3 regions of the Aurantivibrio plasticivorans genome follow, and region 1 is predicted to be linked to each of the others. Evidence: predicted binding sites of a transcription regulator. Region 1 holds the regulator's gene; each other region holds the start of a gene.
What was found. Region 1 encodes sigma-54, which starts transcription at its own class of promoters, with help from an activator protein. Its sites were predicted from a motif close to TGGCACANNNNTTGCNNT; they were not measured.
Positions count from the first base shown of each region.

Region 2: ACZ5NB_RS14430 (molybdopterin oxidoreductase family protein) is a predicted target of sigma-54. The motif match lies at 5,517-5,534, and genes of this name have one in related genera.
Region 3: flgA (flagellar basal body P-ring formation chaperone FlgA) is a predicted target of sigma-54. The motif match lies at 2,892-2,909, and genes of this name have one in related genera.

Region 1 covers NZ_AP036020.1:2,761,958-2,768,864, reverse strand. Annotated here, with positions in the region: gene rapZ (RNase adapter RapZ) at 1-204, opposite strand, end outside; gene ACZ5NB_RS12440 (PTS sugar transporter subunit IIA) at 293-754, opposite strand; gene hpf (ribosome hibernation-promoting factor, HPF/YfiA family) at 781-1,071, opposite strand; gene ACZ5NB_RS12430 (RNA polymerase factor sigma-54) at 1,260-2,816, opposite strand; gene lptB (LPS export ABC transporter ATP-binding protein) at 3,126-3,851, opposite strand; gene lptA (lipopolysaccharide transport periplasmic protein LptA) at 3,855-4,388, opposite strand; gene lptC (LPS export ABC transporter periplasmic protein LptC) at 4,400-5,068, opposite strand; gene ACZ5NB_RS12410 (KdsC family phosphatase) at 5,098-5,640, opposite strand; gene ACZ5NB_RS12405 (KpsF/GutQ family sugar-phosphate isomerase) at 5,644-6,612, opposite strand; gene ACZ5NB_RS12400 (calcium/sodium antiporter) at 6,766-6,907, opposite strand, start outside.
Region 2 covers NZ_AP036020.1:3,225,375-3,232,281, forward strand. Annotated here, with positions in the region: gene ACZ5NB_RS14420 (HAD family hydrolase) at 373-1,059, shown strand; gene ACZ5NB_RS14425 (DmsC/YnfH family molybdoenzyme membrane anchor subunit) at 1,200-3,110, opposite strand; gene ACZ5NB_RS14430 (molybdopterin oxidoreductase family protein) at 3,187-5,376, opposite strand; gene ACZ5NB_RS14435 (hypothetical protein) at 5,707-6,591, opposite strand; gene htpX (protease HtpX) at 6,725-6,907, opposite strand, start outside.
Region 3 covers NZ_AP036020.1:2,546,310-2,553,216, reverse strand. Annotated here, with positions in the region: gene ACZ5NB_RS11515 (TIGR04283 family arsenosugar biosynthesis glycosyltransferase) at 1-161, shown strand, start outside; gene ACZ5NB_RS11510 (TIGR04282 family arsenosugar biosynthesis glycosyltransferase) at 162-830, shown strand; gene ACZ5NB_RS11505 (flagella synthesis protein FlgN) at 922-1,410, opposite strand; gene flgM (flagellar biosynthesis anti-sigma factor FlgM) at 1,531-1,845, opposite strand; gene flgA (flagellar basal body P-ring formation chaperone FlgA) at 1,991-2,773, opposite strand; gene ACZ5NB_RS11490 (chemotaxis protein CheV) at 2,974-3,933, shown strand; gene ACZ5NB_RS11485 (CheR family methyltransferase) at 3,971-4,822, shown strand; gene flgB (flagellar basal body rod protein FlgB) at 5,082-5,489, shown strand; gene flgC (flagellar basal body rod protein FlgC) at 5,492-5,923, shown strand; gene ACZ5NB_RS11470 (flagellar hook assembly protein FlgD) at 5,981-6,691, shown strand; gene ACZ5NB_RS11465 (flagellar hook-basal body complex protein) at 6,741-6,907, shown strand, end outside.

The DNA.
Region 1 (6,907 bases):
TTGCCAGGTGTTTCTGGCATCAATGCTGATAGCAAATTTTTGGTGACCATCACCATCGGGGTTAAGCGTCTTTATATGGTCAACTAATTGCGGTAGCAAGGAAGCTGGTAGGTTGTCCACGCACGTGAAACCAGCATCTTCGAGAAGGTGTAGCGCGGTACTCTTGCCTGAGCCGGAATGGCCGCTAATGACAATCAAACGCATAATTGAAACCTTTTAGCTCCATTAGGTTGAGCCTTAGAGTTTGCTCAAAAGGCGCTGGCCCGGTTATCGATACCGATTATTTATTTCGTTAGATATCGTTAAATACTTCGGTGGCACATTTGAATAAAGATTCATCGCTATTGGCCCGCCTGATGATATTAAGATTAGACGGATTACTAAACGCTTGCGCTAGTAGAGACAGGGTTTGCAGGTGCTGATTCTCCGCTTCGTCGGGCACCAGCAACGCAAACACGATATCTACTGGGGAATCATCAATTGCTTCAAATTCAATCGCCGTATCGAGAGTGAATAAGACGCCCACGGCATTGGCTAAGTTTTTGACCCGACAATGCGGTATTGCAATACCTTGCCCAATACCAGTAGAGCCTAGTCTCTCTCGATTCACTAGTTCTCTGAATAATTCATCCGACGAGAGTGCCGGGTAGTCTTCTGCGATTTTTTTTGCTGTTTCTTCCAAAACCCGCTTCTTGCTGCCACCAGCAATGTGGCAACAAGTGCGAGAGGGGGAGAGTATCTTGCTAATGTCCATAGGTTGGTTAACTGCTCGCGAGACGACTAGCGATGGCTACGTTGCTTTTCTTTGTGCTTAATGAGCTGTCGGTCAAGCTTGTCTGACAGAAGATCGATCGCAGCGTATAAATCTTCATTGCTAGAATCCGCAAAAAAATCTTTACCGCTAACGTGTACAGTGGCTTCTGCTTTTTGCTCCAGCTTGTCGACTGACAAGATAACGTTAACCGACGTAATCTGGTCGCTGTGTCGGTTGAGTTTGTCGAGTTTGTTGGCGACATAATCTTTAATGGAGTCGGTGAGATCGAGGTGATGGCCACTGATGTTTAATTGCATAGTGCAGCTCCTAATTGTGTAGGGGAACTCTGTCCGTTATATGACAATAATTGATTGTTTTGCGGGTCACATTACATACTTGGGGCGTTGACTCCTGTTGGATATAAGCCTCTTTGCCTAAGTAGGCGCTATGACTGTAGCGGAAGTAAGGTCGCGACAAATGTGTCGAGTTAATCGCTGGATACTTTTCACACAAGCCGTTTGCGTTCGTTAGAAGCGGGAATGTTTAGAGACTCCCGATACTTGGCTATAGTGCGTCTTGCTACTTGAATACCTTGCTCGGCCAATAGTTCGGCAATTTTACTATCACTGAGTGGTTTTTTCGGATTTTCCGCAACAACCAGTTTCTTAATTATAGCGCGGATAGCGGTAGATGAGCATTCTCCGCCGCTGTCGGTACTGACATGACTAGAGAAAAAATATTTTAGCTCAAATATCCCCTGTGGCGTGTGCATATACTTTTGCGTTGTCACACGGGAAATAGTGGATTCATGCATCCCCACCGCCTCAGCAACGTCGTGAAGAACTAGTGGCTTCATCGCCTCTGGACCATAGTCTAAGAAACCGCGTTGCTTTTCTACGATACAGGTGGCAACTTTTAACAAGGTTTCGTTACGGCTATGCAAACTTTTTAGAAACCATCGCGCTTCCTGCAAATTATCTCTCAAGAAGGTGTTGTCACTACTATTGTCGGCTCGCTTAATCAATGCAGAATAGGCTGGGTTGATACGCAGCTTAGGTGCGATATCAGGATTTAGCTTCACTGCCCACCGGTCGTCCTCTTTACTGACGAATACATCCGGTACGACATATTCGGTTTCCCCAGCGTTAATTTGTTCACCTGGGCGAGGGTTTAAGCTTTGAATTAATAAAATCGTATCGCGTAGTTCCGCTTCTTTGAGCTTTGTTTTACGCATTAATTGTTTGTAATCTCGACTACCGAGCAATGCTAGGTGGTCTTTGACGACGACGAAGGCGTCTTTTAAATAAGGTGTATCTTCAGCGAACTGTTTCAGCTGGATGAGTAGGGACTCTTGGAGGTCGTGAGCACAAACACCGGGTGGGTCAAATTGTTGCAGTCGATGTAAAACGGCATTGACTTCATCTTCTTCGAGTTCTTCCAGGCTATCTTCGATACCGTGAAATATCTCATTGGTGGTTTGAGAAAGGAAACCAGACGGCTCAACAGCATCAAGAATTGACATGGCGATGACGCGGTCTCGATCAGACATTGGCGTCAAATTAAGCTGCCACATTAGGTGATCGTATAGAGACTCTGTGACAGTACGCCGGGAGTCGTAATCGTAGTCTTCGTCTTCAGGGCCACTAGCGACAGGGCCTGTTGACGGTTGGTAGATATCGTCCCAACTGGTATCGACTGGAAGTTCATTGGGGATTTCATTATTCCAGTCTGACTCAGGGTAATCTTGCGAGTCATCACTTGAATTGGGTGCGCTATTCTCGAAATTATCGTTGTTATAAAGGTCTTGAGGGTCATTGGCGGAGTCGCCATCGGATGTACTGGTTGCTTCGCTGGTATTCTCCGAATTTGAATCAGTATCACCGCTGCCTCCATCCGAACCTGAATCATCTTCAGATATCTCCAACATTGGATTGGAATCTAGCGCATCTTGGATCTCTTGCTGTAAATCCAAGGTGGACAGTTGCAGAAGCTTAATTGCTTGCTGCAATTGCGGTGTCATTGTGAGCTGTTGGCCCAGCTTAAGTTGAAGCGATTGTTTCATAGATGACGGCGACTGCGTTGCACTTTAACTTGCCAAGCACAACTTCGGTTTGATAGTGCGAGCGTTGACAAGATCTTGTTGCTCAACCGTGAGACTTGGCTTTCCCTTAATTTACATCAGCTAAATTGTCTAGAAAGGATGTGCCAATTTGGAACCCCTGACTAAGTGTAGACAGGCTACCGCGACGCGGCAATCTTGACAAGCAATGTTTATGCCTGTGGTCAAAAAATCGCTTATTTAATGAAAATTGGTTTGTAAAAAACGCGGTTAATAGCGAATTAGACGTTGACTTGAGGCGTGTCGATAGGCCTATAGACGAAAATGTTCGCCCAGATAAACTTTGCGAACTTTCTGGTTGTTCAGAACTTGTTCGGGGCTACCCGACTCGATGATATGACCTTCACTAACAATGAAAGCGCGCTCGCAAATATCGAGCGTTTCTCTTACATTGTGATCGGTAATGAGCACGCCGATACCGCGTTCTTTTAGGTGAGTGATGATGCCTTTGATGTCGTTAACGGATATTGGGTCAACGCCCGCGAAGGGTTCGTCCAACAAAATAAAGGCAGGATCAGTGGCTAACGCTCGCGCAATTTCCACTCGACGGCGTTCGCCGCCTGATAACGCCATGCCTAGGCTGTCGCGTAAGTGGGTGATATTGAACTCGACTAACAATTCCTCCATTTTGTGGAGGCGCTGTTTACGATTGAGTTGGGGGCGCGTCTCGAGAATACTGAGAATATTGTCAGCGACCGATAACTTGCGAAAAACCGAAGCCTCTTGAGGTAAATAGCCTATGCCCGCTTTAGCGCGATCATGCATAGCAAATTGAGTAATATTGAGGTCGTCGATGAAGATCTCGCCACGCAAAGGTTTAATCAGGCCTGCGATCATATAAAAACAGGTTGTTTTCCCTGCACCGTTTGGGCCGAGTAAGCCGACTACCTCTCGAGCAGATACAGACACCGAAACATCTGAAACCACATCTCTCCCTTTATAGCGCTTAGCAAGGTTTTCGGCACGAAGAGTGGACATTGGCTACTCCGCTTTATTGTTAGATGGCGGTTGTTCGTCACTCGCGCCACGGTTGCGCGGAGGGCTAACCAGTTTGATAGTGTCGTCGCCGGCTTCTGCTTCTACCAGGGAGCTACTGACATCGTAGAACAGCTTGGCTGCGGTGATGGTTGTACCGCTTTGCTCAAATACAGCGTTACCTGAAATTAAAACTTGCTCGCTGCCCACTCGGTACTCAATGTGGTTACCCTTAACCGTTATTACGCCTTGATCGCTTGATGGCTGCTGTTGCAGTGTGGCAGGTTCGCCAATGGCAATAATTTTGTTGGGGTTATTGATGTTGCCGTGCGCGGTCAATTCGTCTGACATGATTTTCAGTGAGCCCTGAGTGACGACGACGTTCTTAGAATAAGTGGCGACCTCATTCGCAGTATCAATGCGCATACGGCCTTGCATTTCGATATCAATCTCTTGGTCTTTATCTGTTGGTAGCGCCAGCACTGGCTGGGCGATGAGCCAAAGGCTCAGTGCCATAAATGTTTGATGAAGACGGCACATTAGGTCAATCCTTACTCAGTTTCGGGTGACTGTGATGGGGTCACAGCCTCGTTTGGTTGGCCTGGCATGGTGGGCGTTGATTGTAACAGTTCACCGTGTGTTGGTGGCTCATGCTTCCCCTTAACCTTGGATAAGAGCGTGAACACTTGTTGTTTGAAATCAACTTCCATTCCTAGGCCACTGTAAACGGCTCTGGGGTAGCGGATGATAACAGTTTTATCCGATTCGGCTAATTGGCGATTTGGAAAAAGCGATATGCTCGGTGCGGTAATACGAGTTTCACCGTCTTCCAGAGATTGCCACGCGTTGACATTGGTACTTAGCTCAAGCTTTTCGCCGTTTTCAGTGGCCCTACCTTGCTCAGCGCTCAAGTGCCATGGAGTGGCATCGGCCTTATAAAAATAAAATCGCGGATTTTGAATGGCAGTGAAATCTTTCGGGCTAGGTTTATTGAGGTTTGCTTGGAAATGTTGAGCTTCGCTGGCCTCGAATTTGTGAGCGAGTTTGCCGCTATCATCAAATTGCAGTGTTTCGATCCCACTTATAAAAAACGTCGGGAATTGCTGCGCTTTTTCGCTACTCGCTAGTGGGGTTGGCAGCTTTTTGGGTGTGTATTCGACGACGAATACGACAAAAGCAATTGATATAAAGAGCGCAACCGGGATCCAATTTTTTTTCATAGCAAGCTGTTTATTTTGTGGTCGCTAAGTTATTGGAGGAACTTGTTGAGTGCATCTTCATAGGTTCCTTGCGCTTTCATAATGATGTCGCAAGCTTCTCGCACCGCGCCGTCACCACCTCGGTATTGGCTCTGCCAATCAACGCGTTGTTTAATTTCTTCATGGGCATTAGTGACCGTAAAACTCAAGCCGACCGCTTGCATAGCAATCAAATCCGGATAGTCGTCACCCATAAAGGCGATGTTGTCTAAAGCGATGTTGGCTTCTTGTGCGATTTTTGTGACCGATTCGCGCTTGTTTTTGGATCCCTGGATGACAAAAGCAATGTCTAAGTCCCTAGCGCGACGCGCAACTAATTCGCTCTTGCGACCGGTCACTATGCCTACTTTGACTCCGCTGTCTTGTAGTAGGCGAATGCCTTGGCCGTCTAGAATATTAAACGCTTTGAGCTCTTCGCCTTGGTTGCCGAAATACAGTTTGCCATCGGTAAGAATGCCATCGACGTCCAGAAGCAGCAATTTGATTTGTCGTAGTTTTTCAGTTGTTTGAGCAGGTAGTGCAGAAGAATTCATAGGTCAAATGACGCCCGCGCGCAGAATATCGTGTAGGTGAATGATGCCAACTGGGTGTTGATTTTCCTCGACCACCAGCGCAGTAATTTTTTTGTCTTCCATTATGCCAAGTGCTTCTGCCGCGAGCATATGGCGTTCAACGGTTTTCGGTGAACTGTTCATAATGTCGCATATTGCCAGTCTGTTAATATCTTGTTTTTTATCGACAGCGCGGCGTAAATCGCCATCGGTGAAAATACCAAGAAGATCGCCTTCATCATCGACGATGGTAGTCAGTCCTAGGCCTTTTTCGGTCATGACAACCAAAGCCTCCGGAACAGAAACCCCACGGTGAACTTGGGGAATTTGTTCGCCGCTGTGCATTAAGTCTTCAACCATCACCAATAGCTTGCGGCCTAGAGCGCCGCCAGGGTGCGAGAATGCAAAATCTTCGGCCGTAAACCCGCGGGCCTCGAGCAGCGCGATAGCTAATGCATCACCCATGACCAATGTTGCAGTGGTGCTCGAAGTCGGGGCTAAATCTAAAGGGCAAGCTTCTGATGCTACGCTGATATCGAGATGATAGTTTGCTGCCTTTCCCAGAGGGGAGTCGGCTTTGCCGGACATGCTTATTAAAGGCACACCCATTCGTTTTAATAGTGGCAGTAGCGTGACTATTTCTGCAGAGCTACCTGAATTTGAAATTGCTATCACGACATCGTTTTTAGTGATCATGCCCAGGTCACCATGGCTGGCTTCTCCTGGGTGGACAAAAAAAGCGGGTGTGCCAGTGCTGGCTAAGGTTGCGGCGATTTTGCTGCCGATGTGGTGAGACTTGCCCATTCCTGTAACAACGACCCGGCCTTGGCAATCTAGTATTGCATTGCAAGCGTGATAAAACTGCTCGTCAATTCGATCGGCTAGAGCAGCAATGGCTTTGGTTTCGATGTCGATAGTGCGTTTAGCGACGCTTATGCAATCTAGTTTATCCATTCGGATTCCGTTGAGTGATTGGCTTTGCAATACCTGTTAGGTAAGCAGCTTGGGCCTTTGTTCCGGGTCGCGATAGGTTACCCGCTAGCGACCCTTGATCGTGGCGCATGCTATAACGTTAGGCGGTAAAAGTCAGCACAGCGCCAAGACTTGTTAAGAGTTGAAAAGCAACACGTAGTATCCGATGTAACTCAACAGTAATAGTGATCCAATCAATTTACCCAGATGGCCGTGCTCACGTTTGCCTTTGAGCTTGAAGTCGATGACTACCGCTACAAACAGGAAAAGTGTTAGG
Region 2 (6,907 bases), 460 kb from region 1:
CAAAAGCGGGCTTGTGGCGCAGCGATTCACATAACTCTGTATCCTTTACCTCGACAAGCATGTGATAAATTAGTATAAAAACTTCAATCGATGCAGCACCACAGCACTATAGAAGCGATCGGGTATGCTTCGAGGTTCTGAAAAGTTATCGGCTAAGCCATCAGTCAGTAGGTTTTAGCTGATCAAATGAAACGGCAACTGTGAATAACGTGGGAGTAAATTTAAAATACTCCCAGGGCTTCGACATTCATCATCTATCCTGTAAGGGATTCAATTTTTCGAATGACTGCACAACCATTACAACAAAGACTCTAGTACGGCGTAGTAAAAAGAATATCTCTGCAAAACATAAAACCACTAATGTGCGAGACTATGTACAGCATCATCTTTGATTTAGACAATACACTGACTCACCGGGCAGATACGATTAATTGCTACGCTAACGTATTTCAGCACGACTTTAAAACGTCTATGAAAAACGATTATTCATTTGAGCATATTGCCAATTTGCTCGTTCGGCATGATAACAACGGCTATGCAGGTCATAACCGTAGGAGCAAGAATATTCGTGACAGCGATATATGGAGAACACGTCCAAGCATCGAAGACCTGATAGACCATTGGCAAGCCTGGATTCCTAGAAATCCGTCTCCTATGCCAGGACTGATGCAAGTCCTTGAGCATTTTAAGAACAGCAGCTTCTCTCTGGGTATTATCACAAACGGTAGCGCTAAGGCACAAAGAAAGAAAATTGAAGCCCTCAATATAGACAACTATTTTACTTCTATCCTGATTTCCGAAGAAACTGGCTTTCAAAAACCAGAGAAAGCTATCTTTGACTTAGCATTAGCGGAACTGCAAGCGGACAGGAAAGCCACCTACTTTATTGGTGACCACCCCTCAAACGACTATGCCGGTGCATTCAACGCAGGACTGATACCCATTTGGCTTGAAGGTTTTGTTGATTGGCCAAATCATTTACCGCGACCGAAACACCACATTCAATCACTGGCGAAATGTATCGATTTAATCGATACATTAACACTAGCCACCATGTAACGATGCGCACCTCTATCGGAGTGACATCTTTCTATGTCGGGTGCTGTGTCGGGTGGGCGCAAAGAGGATTGAAAAACCAATTCATAGAGTTAGTGTTTTGGGTTGCTAAACAACAACCCTGCACTTTATCTTTATAATACTTAGTGAAGATTCGGAACAACACCGACCTGAGGCATATCTGCCAGTCCAACGTCGCGCGCATGCTCTTCAAAGCCTTTATTCTTCCAAAAGAATGCACCAGGCATCGTGGTTGGAATTACTAACACATAGAATAACGCTCGGCCTATAAACAGCGCACAAACAGTTGCCAGACTAGCGAGCAGTAAAACAGCTAACCCCGTAGTCGGCGGAAGCAAAGTAGCGACTCCAACAAGTACTAGAGAAACGCCCAATAATGTGTTGCGCAGCCGGTAGGTTTTACCAAACGTTGTGCACTGCACATAATGCGCCGCAGCCCCTTCACCTTCCTCACCATTGAGAAAACGTGCATGACAAATTAATCCGATTGATTCGGCTAACAAGCCAACAGCCATAAATGAAGCAGCTAGCGTTATCGCAGCGTTTAAATCACCTCCTGACAAAGCCACGCTAGCAACAAAAAAAGTGCTTAACAAGGCTCCACCAAAGCTAGCACCTGTTCCAAAAAACGAGGTGATAACTTGCCAATGATTCCAGAATGGCCGAGCTTTTATTCGATATATCTTGTGCATGTACCACAAACCAACAATTGCCGATAAAGAGGCAAATACACCAGCTAAAGTGCCGAGTACTGTCACAATAGCGAAATCCAACCAAAGCCCTACCAGCTCAAAAAGTATAAAGCCGCACAACCCCGCGAGAAAACACGCAATACCTAACGCCTCACGACTTAACGGAGAATGACGTAAATTATTAAAACCTCGGTAGAACCGTAAAGGCTTCCCTAAATGCACAGTCGACATGATCAAGCCCGCAACTTGCAAACCTGCCAATGCGATTAAAAGTGCAAAATAGCCGACACCACCGCTAAATGACTGAACAGCGTCTATCCCCAACAATTGCCCGATAAACACGAACATAAAAGCGCCAATGGCAGCCTGGCTCGTCAAAGTGAAAAATACCAAAGGGTTTTCACGAGAGCTTAATTTACTGAGGTTCCAACTAGTCTGCTTACCCGATTTTTCGTCAACCACAGATCGAAACTGCCCCTGCTGATCCTTAGCATATTTAATTGGCATTGAATCCGTTCGGGTTACTTCGTTCGGCATCGTTCGCGTTTGCTGGAAACGTATATTAGGGTGGGTAATATCCGGCGTGGGAAACCCAGGAATAGACGTTAGATTCTGCTCTCTATTCTCGGGCAACTGCTCAACAACACCAAAATCCAGTGCGTTCCCTAAACATGCCGACGCACAAGCAGGCTTTAAACCTTCTTCTAAGCGGTCTACACACATATTACATTTCGACACCTGCCCTTTAATTGGGTCGAGCTGTGGGGCATTGTAGGGACACACCCAAGTACAATAACCACAACCGAAGCAGGTATCTGGGTCTTGCAGTACTGCACCATATTCAAGATGCTTAGTGTACGCACGCGTAGGGCAACCTTTTAAACACACCGGGTCATCACAATGGTTACAAGCCATTGAAATATTCATGCGTTTAAAGTCAGGATAGGTTCCGCCTTCAACGTAACCGACCGAGCGAAAGCTGATATGGGCAGGGTTGCCATTTTTTTCGCTACAGGCGGCCTCACATGCATGACAACCAATACAGTTGTCGGCATTAAAATAAAACCCGTGCTGCTTGTAACGGTTCGGGTTTTTGCTGACGGCGGGATTCTGGTTGATCATCAGCGATTCTTGCGCTGGGATCTTATGTTCCGTTAATTCAAGTAGATCAATTTTTTGTCCGTAGACATTTTCATTCTTTACCCCATCGGTTTTTAACAACGCGTAGGGTTGTTCATTGGGCCGAGGCTCCCAGGTTCCAACAGGCTCGCTGTACACTGGATCCGGCTCGGCACCCATCTGGTCGAGACGATCTCGGATGCTGCGTAAAACAGATAACATACTCGGTCCTTAAAAATTCATTTACCAATTTGCTGGTGTAATATCGCTCGCGCGGCGTAACAGTTACGACGCCTTACTAAAAGTTTCGGCGCTGCACGTTTAATTGCGCAGCCGTCGCTTGATCTACATGCTCGATACGCACTGCACCTTGTTTAAATGCCGGTTGGCGCGAATGAGGATCTAACAACCCCAAAGATAGGCGGTTAACACAGTCAAAAAAGTGAAACGGAATGAACACCATATTTCGCGGTATTCGCTGGGTCAGTTGTACCATCACTACAGCATCACCTCGTCGCGATACCAAACGGACATACGATTGGTGCTTAACCCCTAGCTCCGCTGCTGCGTCGGGGTTCATTTCCATATAGGGAGTCGGGCTGAATTTATTGCAGTTCCCCAACTTCCCCGTTCTTGTACGAGTATGGAAGTGCTCTACAACTCGACCACTATTCAACCAGAAAGGATAATCTTCACATGGTCTTTCGTTGTTATCGATAAAGGGCAACGGAATCAAGTTTGCCTTGCCACTTTGAGTAGGAAATTTGCCATCGACATAGAGCCGCTTATCTCCTTCGCCACCTTCGCTTCCTTCTCGATAAGGCCATTGAATGCCACGATTTTCTTCAATCAGGTCATAGTTCATCCCTGAAATATCGAGTGTTCGCTCTTTACCTTTAGACAGTTCGCGCATCTCATTAAACGCACCTTCCGTGTCCTCTGGGAAATGGATTTTCTGGCCATTGGGGAATCGCTTGGCCATTTGCGTGAAGATCCAAAAGTCCGGTTTAGATTCACCCAAGGGTTCAACCACCGGGCGAATTAAATTAACGCGTCGTTCAGTATTGGTAAAACAACCCGTTTTTTCTGCCCACACTGCAGCCGGAAAATACACGTGAGCATATTGATTGCTTTCAACATCAGCGTAGGCATCTTGCACAACTAAAAACTCAAGCTTCTCCATTATTTTACGAATGCGCGCCGTGTTCGGCATGGAGGTCATTGGGTTAGTCGCTACCAGCCAAAGGCCTTTAATTTGCCCCGATTCAATTGCCGGAAAAATATCTGTTTGAGCGAGCCCGCGTTTTTCTGGGAAGAAGTCCTCTTCTATTCCCCAGAACTCTGCAATCTCTTTTCTATGCTCAGTATTTTCCAGCATTCGATAACCCGGTAACCCCGAACATGAAGACCATTCCCTCGTCCCCATAGCGTTGCACTGACCAGTTATCGATAAGCTAGTACCACCAGGCTTACCGATATTGCCCGTAATGAGGTTCAAATTGTTTATACCCACCACACCATCAGACCCATGGGTGCTTTGATTTATACCCATCGTCCAAATGCTCATCGCAGCCGATGCCTTGGCATATAACCGTGCCACATTACGAATCGTATCTTCGTCGATGCCGCAAATTTTTGAGGCTGAAACTGGGTCGTAGTCTTTGACACACGCCTCTATTTCTTCGATGCCCTGCGTGCATGCAGCGATATATTCTTTGTCTTGTAAACCTTCAGCCAAAATGACATGCATTAATGCGTTTTGAAGCACAACGTCTGTGCCCGGTGTAATCGGTAAGTGAATATCTGCAAATTGAGCAAACATAGTTACCCGAGGGTCAACGACGATAAGTGGAAACTTCCGTTTTTCGAGTGCTTCTTTTAATCGCCAGTAGATAATGGGATGTTGCTCAGGCAGGTTTGAGCCCCAAGCAATCATGCAGTGGGTGTGCTCAAAATCATCGTAACAACCCGGTGGACCATCAAGCCCAAAGGAGCGTTTATAGCCAGATACAGCGGATGCCATACAGAGCGTGGTATTGCCATCATAGTTGTTGGTACCAATGCAGCCACGCGCTAGTTTTCCGAGAGTATAAAATTCCTCGGTCATAATCTGCCCGGTAGATACGATGGCAAACGCATCACGCCCATACTGGGATTGAATACGCTGAATCTCATCCGCCGTTTTATCAAGCGCAGTATCCCAATCCGTAGACTGGAACTCGTCCCATGTCTTCTCTCGTATTAGCGGCGTGGTACCACGGCCCGACGCTTCGAAGAGTTCATGCTCAAAAATGCCCTTGATGCACAACTTCCCTTTATTGACATGAGCATCAGCACGGCCCCGCGTCGCTACAGCCTTACCTTCTTTATTGGTTCCAACTTCGATGCTGCAACCAGTGGAGCAGTATCCACAGGTGGTGTACGTCCACTTTTCGACTTTTTTATCAAGAATTTTAATTTTGTTACGATCACTACGGCCAAAAAGCATTATTTTGGTTCTCCAGCCTCAAATTAAGGTCTTATTCTGGTGCAATTCATTTTTGAATTTTCGGCTTTTCGCACCAAATAAATACTCATTACTAGAAAAATGCGTGATTTCAGGTAATTCTGATGAATATGACCGGTTTTATAACAAGAATCATGCCATCCAGCTTCTTATAGAGCCAAAGGCGTAGGGGTCGAAAAGACTCAAAGTGAACAACAGATAAAATGGCAAGCGCCAGCCCTACAATAAATAGGTTACATACGCTGATGTTAGAAATGGGATGGCATTGGGTGCAATTCAGCCAACGCCGAAGGAAAGGATGCCACAAACCTACTAGGGGTTAGGGTCTAGCGATAAGTTACTCGTATCTGGAGGGGGTGGAGGAGCCGTTTTTCTTTTTTCTCCCAAATCGGCACCAACCGGCGCCAACTCAAAATCGCTGTTTGCTACGGCTACCGGGGGTACCTCATGGCGCTCCGCCGCTAAGAGTAAGTCAGCACCTACTTCGGCGAGATCGAAGTCGCTAAAATCAATAGTAATCTCAGGCTCTTCCGCACGCTCACCCGGCGCGAGCAGGTCTGCACCAACGTCCGCAAGGTCATAGCCAGCCACTTCGACCTGGGCTGCAACCGGCGAGGGCTTCTCACTAGCATCCAGTAAATCACCTTGCGCGGGACGCAAGGTCATCCCATCGATTTTTAACACAGGAGGCTGTTCTGGTGCTTTGGGTTTCACCAATAAGCTGCCAACAGGGGCCAACGATAAACCCTCTGCGCCCTCCGGCTGTGAGTTTTCAAGGGCTTCAGCTCGAGCTTCTTGTTGCGCCTTTTTGGCGGCTTCTTTTGCAGCGTCTTGAGCTGCCTGAAGCTCCAAACGCTCCTTCATTGTCATCGCCTTGATAGGCTTTTGCTCTGACGGGGAAGCCATGCTCCCAACCGGTTTCGCTGCGGGGCGCGGTCTGGCGGGTGCTGGGGCGGCGCTGGCATTAGATGCTTTTACCGACACTTGCGCGCCGGCCTTGACCAAGGCAGCTTTATACTTTTCAGCGCTTACTTTATCGAGGTTGCGCTTGAGGGGAACAGCCTTACCGGTAAAGAGCGCATCTACTTTAGCTAACTCAATCTTGAATAGCTGCGCCAAACGCTGCTTAACCTCTGGCAAGGTATGGCCTAGGACGATATCGCCGCGAAATACAATATCAAACTTTTCGTCGCTCATTGTTGCTGCTATCAGCCTCTGGATAACTCTATTTAATCATCCTAACCGATGGCATCGCTTTGCGCGACTCGCCCTTTGAATAAGCTGACAAACGTGTCGGCTCACTGCCCTGACGGCAGATGAGCCAAGCACACTAAAGCTCGTTTTGCAGCCGCTGAATGCGAACATTCAGAGGCGGGTGGGTGGCAAATGCACTGGCCATTTTGTCAGAAAAACCAGAAGATATACCAAACGCAACGAGAGTCTCTGGCATTTGGTTAGGAACCTTTGCGTTCATTTCTGCTTGCAACCTCTGCAGCGCGCCAATCATAGCGCC
Region 3 (6,907 bases), 220 kb from region 1:
TGAAAACGCGTGTCACTACCTCGAGTAGGCGTTGGGAAGACAGAGGTATCTTGAAAACCATTCTTCTTATGTGGTGGTTGCGCTTTCGTTTTTATTGCGGAGCCGAACCGGTAGAACTCGCTAAAGCCTATTATCCCAATGTTAAATTAGACTCTAAGTAAATGTACTCACCGTCAGTAACCGTTGTTCAAATGCTGAAATCACCAGCATCTACTAATGTAAAAACGCGTTTGTCATCAGTGTTATCACTCGGTGACCGGCAGCGGTTACATTGGCAAATGGTTGAATCTATGGCGATGACGATACATGAGTTCTGCCAGCTTAGTAGCCATGATCGTCGCAAACATACGGGTTTACTCGCTGTAGCGGGGGACATAGAAGATCATCGCTTGGTACAGTTGTCAGATAGGTTGTCTTTACCTCTAATTCCTCAGCAGGGTGAGGATTTGGGTCAACGCATGTGGAATGCGTTGAATCTGGGTTTAACACAGTCTGACTTGGCTATTGTTGTCGGTAGTGATTGCCCGTTTATTAATCTTGTTTATTTACATGCCGCAACGGATGCGCTGTCGAGTCACGACGTCGTTTTGGGGCCTGCGACTGATGGTGGTTATGTTTTGTTAGGCGTGAGTCAATATGCCCCAATATTTTCAGACATTGCGTGGGGCACCGACAACGTTCTGGCGCAAACCCTTGAACGTCTTCAACAGAAAGACATTAGCCATACGTTATTAGCTGACTTAGATGACATTGATCGGCCAGATGATCTTAGGCGTCTCAGTAGTGAAAAATTACCTGCTTGTTTTCATCAGTGGGAAGATTACATCTAGCCTGTCGCGATAAGGCAACCTGGTTGCGATGGAGAGCGACTCCACATGCTAGGTGCCGACAGGCGACTTGTCTTGCGCCCTGTATAAATACTTACGCTTGAATAGACGTGCTAGAGTCGCATTGTCCTCGAGTGTCGCCTTTCGCGGTGTATAGCTCTGGCGCTTCCACCTGACCACGCAATAGGTTGAGTAACCGTCCCATGCTTGCGCGGCTGCGAGCTAGCATTTTTCCGTTGACTGCATTCGCATGCTGACAGTCAGCCAGGGTGGTTTTTAGCTTTTCCCAAGCATCGGCTATGTTATCCGCAGTTAAACTTTCAACCAGGTTTTTCCAAGCTGCTTCGGATGCGTCGAGTCCCATTTCCGTCAATAAAACATGACGTTCCATGCGAGTTTGATCTAACTGGCTAAGGCACTGATTTTTTTGCTCGACAACGTCCAGCAATGCACTTCGCTGTCGCGTAATCATTAATTCTCGCTCTTGCTGAAGTAGGGATATCAGTGCCGTACTAGACTTCAGGTCGCGCTCAATAAGTGCGGATATTTTTTTCAAATGTGCCATATCTGTTTGAATTTGCATAATCATCCTCCGTATGCCACAAAGCTAGGAAAGCTAAGAGCTGACATGTTCTAAATGCAATGTGAGGTACACCGAGGACGTTAGGCAGCCAAGCAGGGCTGACTAGTCGGGTGGAATAAACTAACCGAGGAAGTTGTCGTTTTGCAGCATTTTTTCTGCAATGCGTTCAACATTGATCTCGAAACTACCTTCAGCAATTGCACGTTTGATCGCGGCTACTCGGGCGGTATCGATATCGGGGGAAGCGTTAATTTGCGCTTCGAGGCGTTTTAATGCCATTGCTTCAGGGCTTAGCTGCACACTATCAGTTTCTGGCGAGACGCTTTTCTCTGACGAGGCTTTACTGTTCGCCGATGGATTGACGCCAGTCGCAGCCTTATTGCGAGCGCTCTGTGAGCCACCTGCGTTAAGCCGGTTGTTAGGATCAATTACCATGGTTTGTTACCTGTTTAATGAGAACAATAATGCCTCGGTCGGGAGGCGAAACAGCCAAAAACATTGGCCCTCAACTGGGTTATCGACCGAGTAAAACAAAGCTTTAGAAAAAAATACAATTTTTTTTCAAAGCGATGGTTATTCATTAATGACCAACTCCCGCAAGCGAGTCATTACCTTGAGAAGAGTTACCAAACCGTGATGCCCTAGTTCGGCCAGCTCGTACGCGGCCCGTTCCGACTATTTGACCGCTAACAATTTGCTTAGAGGATTGATTCTTTACCTGAATACGGTCTCCCATGCTGCCGGACTGCATGGCTATAGCCTCCGTCGCAACTGAAATACCGGATCCAGCCGCTTCGAGAATAATCAGATCTCCGCGTTTGATGGCTATTGGTTCCTCAATGTAACTGTATCGAATGGGTTTGCCCCGTTGGATATTGCGGCTGGCTTCTTTCCCGACGAGACTGTCACTATCGATTGCGAAGCCTGGTGTAAGGCGGCTTGTATCCACAGAGACTTTAGTTAAATGCCTAGGCTCGATAATCGTTCCGCGTACTAGGTTCTCGGCAGCCACCATAATGAACTCTTCAATAGCGACTGTTGCTTGCACATAGATAGTCCATGAAACGCTACCTTGGCAGCGAGCTTTGACCGATACCCGTCCTCCTCGTTGGCCCGAATCCCTTAACTCGAACGTCAACGGTCTGTCACATTGCAATAGTTTTAGGCGGTTATCCAAAGGTTTGACGTCAATATTGATCTCGCGACTACTCTGTTCTGGTTCATCTAGCGCAATACTATATTCGGCGTTCAAAAAGCTTAGCGCCTGGCTATTAATTCCCTCTAAGTTCTCGAAATTACCCCCGTTGGCACTCGCATGAGCTAACATCAAGGTTAATAGGTGATAAACATTTCGCAGTCTCATTTTCTAGCCTATGCTCAGTAATAGTGGCACCACAATCTTGTTAGAGTCGGGTCTGTAGTGTTGTTGCTAGCGTCAAAAATTCGTTGGAATTTGAAGCTACTTAGTACTATGACAGGGTTCTGCAAACACTGTGCCGAATAGCGTGGCCACCAAAGTCCGCTACAGTGCGTTTGAATTCAGGTTAATGTAAGGGGTTATCGATGGCAGGGGTTTTAGAGAGCGTTAATTCTCGTACCCAGCTGGTTGGTGAAAACCGGTTAGAGCTATTGTTGTTTCGGTTAGCAACAGACCAGATTTACGGCATCAACGTATTTAAGGTAAAAGAGGTACTGCAATGCCCCCACCTATACGAATTACCTAAACGTAATCCAGTGGTTCGTGGCGTCGCGCATATTCGGGGCGGCACGGTCTCTATTTTGGATATGAACCACGCGACTGGGCACGCGCCACTTGACGACATTGACAATAGCTTCGTCATCATTGCGGAATATAACCGCACCATTCAAGGCTTTTTAGTACGCTCGGTCGAACGTATCGTCAATCTCAATTGGGAAGATGTGCATCCACCACCCAAGGGTGCGGGTAATGCAAATTATCTGACCGCAGTTACGGAAGTAGAAGGTAAATTAGTTGAGATCATTGATGTAGAAAAAATTCTGGCTGAAATCTCTCCGTTGCCCGAAGACGTCAGCGAAGATTTCATGGTTGATGATGATCTTGCATCGCAATGTATGAATCGGCATATCTTGATTGTGGATGATTCAACCATTGCTCGGAAGCAAGTCCAACGGGTTGTCGAGTCTCTTGGTGTGACGACCACCACGTTAAAAGACGGCCGAGAAGCCTTCAATTACCTCAAGCAAATGATTGAGGATGGTAAAGACCCTAACAAGGAGTTAATACTCATCATTTCCGATATCGAAATGCCGGAGATGGATGGCTATACCTTTACGGCGGCTGTTCGGAATACCCCAGAACTGAAAGATTTGCATATTATCTTGCATACTTCACTCAGTGGCGTCTTTAACGAGGCTATGGTGTCGAAGGTCGGAGCGGATGATTTTATCGCTAAATTTTATCCTGATGACATTGCGTCTCGTGTCAACCAGCGAATTCAATATTTAGTCTCGCAGGGGCTTTTGGAAAGTGATGGTGAGTAATCTTTGCCTAATTGGGCAGAGTTTTTAGGACAGCTGCATGAGTGCTAATAGAAGCAGCGGCGCGGACTCAATCGCGCCCGAGGACTTTGAGACATTTGCTCATTACTTAGAAGAGGCTTGCGGGATAGCCTTGGCCCCTAACAAGCAGTACCTCGTCTCCACGCGGGTCCGTAAAATATTATCTGACCACCATATCGATTCCATAGGGGCTCTCGTTCGAAAGCTTACCGAAACTAGGCAATCTTCCCTGAAGCAAGATGTCATCGACGCGATGACAACAAACGAAACCTATTGGTTTAGAGATGCTTATCCTTTTGAATACCTAAAAGACTCCATCCTGCCAGAATTAATGTCGCAACCTGGCGGTGACATAAAGTTATGGAGTGCCGCCTGTTCATCTGGTCAGGAGCCGTACTCCCTGAGTATGGAGGTCGAAGAATTTAAACATCGAAACCCCGGGTTGGCTAAGCGGCAAGTCAGGATATTGGCAACGGATGTGTCTAGCGGCATGCTTAATTACGCACGTTCAGGGACTTACGATCGGTTATCAATGGCGCGAGGTATGACTAATGCGCGTACCGAGCGATTCTTCGAAGTGATGGATGAAAACAATTGGCGGCTTAAGGCGAATATCCGCTCAAGGGTTGAATTTAAGTCACTTAATTTACTCGAAAGCTATTCTTACCTGGGTAAGTTTGACGTTATATTCTGTCGCAATGTTCTGATTTACTTTACAAACGAATTAAAGCGCGAAATTATTACTAAAATGCACGGCGCTTTAAAGCCCAACGGCATATTGTGTCTAGGTTCCTCTGAAGGGCTTTCTGGAGTGGCAAACCTCTTCGAAATGATTCAGTGCAAACCAGGAATCATGTATCGCGCTAAATAGTGTCATTGCCTCCCTCGGCTAAACCGCACTATCTTTTGATTCTCCCGTCATTTTATCGACACGTGTCATCGGCTAATCAAAACAGCTGTTACCGCATGCGGCAAAGCTCAATACAGTAAGCGGCAAAGCCTTGCCACACTCTCATTCATTTCATCTGATAATGACCTGAATCGCGCTTGTTTTGGGGTTTTCCGGCCTTTGGCATAGCCATTGCTATAAAGATCATGATTATTTATTTCGAGTAGGTTTGGAAAGCATTATGGCTATCTCGTTCGAATCGGCCTTGGGTATTCACGAAAAAGCGTTTGGTGTTCGCGCTAAGCGAGCAGAGTTGATAGCTAGCAACTTGGCGAATAGTGATACGCCTAATTTTAAGGCACGCGATATTGATTTTCGCGCAGCACTACAAGATCAGGTAAATAATAGTGGTCAAGGGAATTTAAAGATGCGCAGTACGCGTGAGGGCCATATCACTGAGTCTTCCACTGAACACTTTGATCAACCACTCCTATACCGAGTGCCAATGCAGCCGTCGATTGATGGAAACACGGTAGATGAACATGTTGAGCACGCGCAATTTATGGAAAATGCGCTGGCTTATCAATCAACATTCACCTTTTTAAATAGTAAGTTTAAAGGCCTAACTAGCGCCATTCGAGGAGAATAACTATGTCGATTAGTGCAGTGTTTGATATCGCGGGGTCTGCGATGACAGCGCAAAGTCTACGACTCAATACCACCGCGAGTAACATGGCTAATGCGCAATCGGCAGCGAGTAGTGTTGATGAAGTCTATCGGGCTCGTCATCCTGTATTCGCTGCAGTACAACAGCAAGCGATGGAAAATGCATTAGGCAGCGAGACAAGTGAAAGTGCGGGGGTCAGTGTGTTAGGTATTGTTGAAAGTGACGCACCGCTGGAAAAACGATTTGAACCAGGCCATCCAATGGCCGATGACGAAGGCTATGTGCTCTATCCAAACGTGAATGTAGTAGAAGAAATGACAAACATGATTTCTGCCTCTCGCGGTTTTCAAATGAATGTAGAAGTTATGAACTCAGCAAAACAAATGTTGCAACGCGTGCTGACCCTTGGTCAGTAATATTCGACAAAGTATCAAAACTTACGAAAAAGTAGCAAACGACAGTAGGTACATCGTATGAGCAGTGTAGATGGCATTAGCGGTACTCTCGATCATTTAGGTATCTCCTCAAAAACCAAAGATGATCCAAAGAGTAATGAGCTTGGTCAAACAGCATTTCTAGAATTGATGATTACTCAATTGAATAATCAGGACCCACTCAATCCTCAAGAAAACAGCGAATTTATTGCACAGCTTGCGCAATTTAGTTCGGTCGAAGGTATCGAACGACTTAATTCAAACTTTGAAACTTTTGCAGGATCCTTCAGCTCGAATCGTGCTCTAGAGGCTTCGTCACTTGTGGGTCGGCAAGTGAGTGTACCTGGTAACGAAACTTATTTATTAGATGGACAGCTAGTTTCTGCAACGGCCACTATTCCGGCGACGACCACTGACCTCAATGTCAATATATACAGCGAATCCGGCGAATTAATACAGAGCTTCCCGTTGGGTGCTCAGGAGTCAGGTGACGTGGCTATACGCTGGGACGGACTGTATTTAGAGAAAAATGGCGAAATTGTAGATCATAACGGTGGTCGCAGTGAGCCAGTTGGCCCAGGTGTTTATCGTGTTGAGGTGCTTGCGTCGCAAGATGGCAAGATGGAAGAGATGGATACCGCAGTGAGTGCCAATGTAAACAGTGTGACAGTCGACCCGAGTGGTGCCATCACGCTAAACCTCGCTGGCATCGGTGCTGTTAGCTTAAGCGATGTTAGACAGTTTAATTAATGTATTGTGTAAAAACGAAATAGCCGTATAAGAGAAGTAGGAGAGGACTATGCCATTTAATACTGCACTCAGTGGCATTCGCGCAGCGAATAGTGATTTAAGGATTACAGGTAACAATATTGCTAACGCGAGCACAGTGGGGTTTAAGTCCTCTCGTGCTGAGTTTGGTGATGTATACGCAACAACCTTGCTTGGTGGTGGCGCAAATAGCATCGG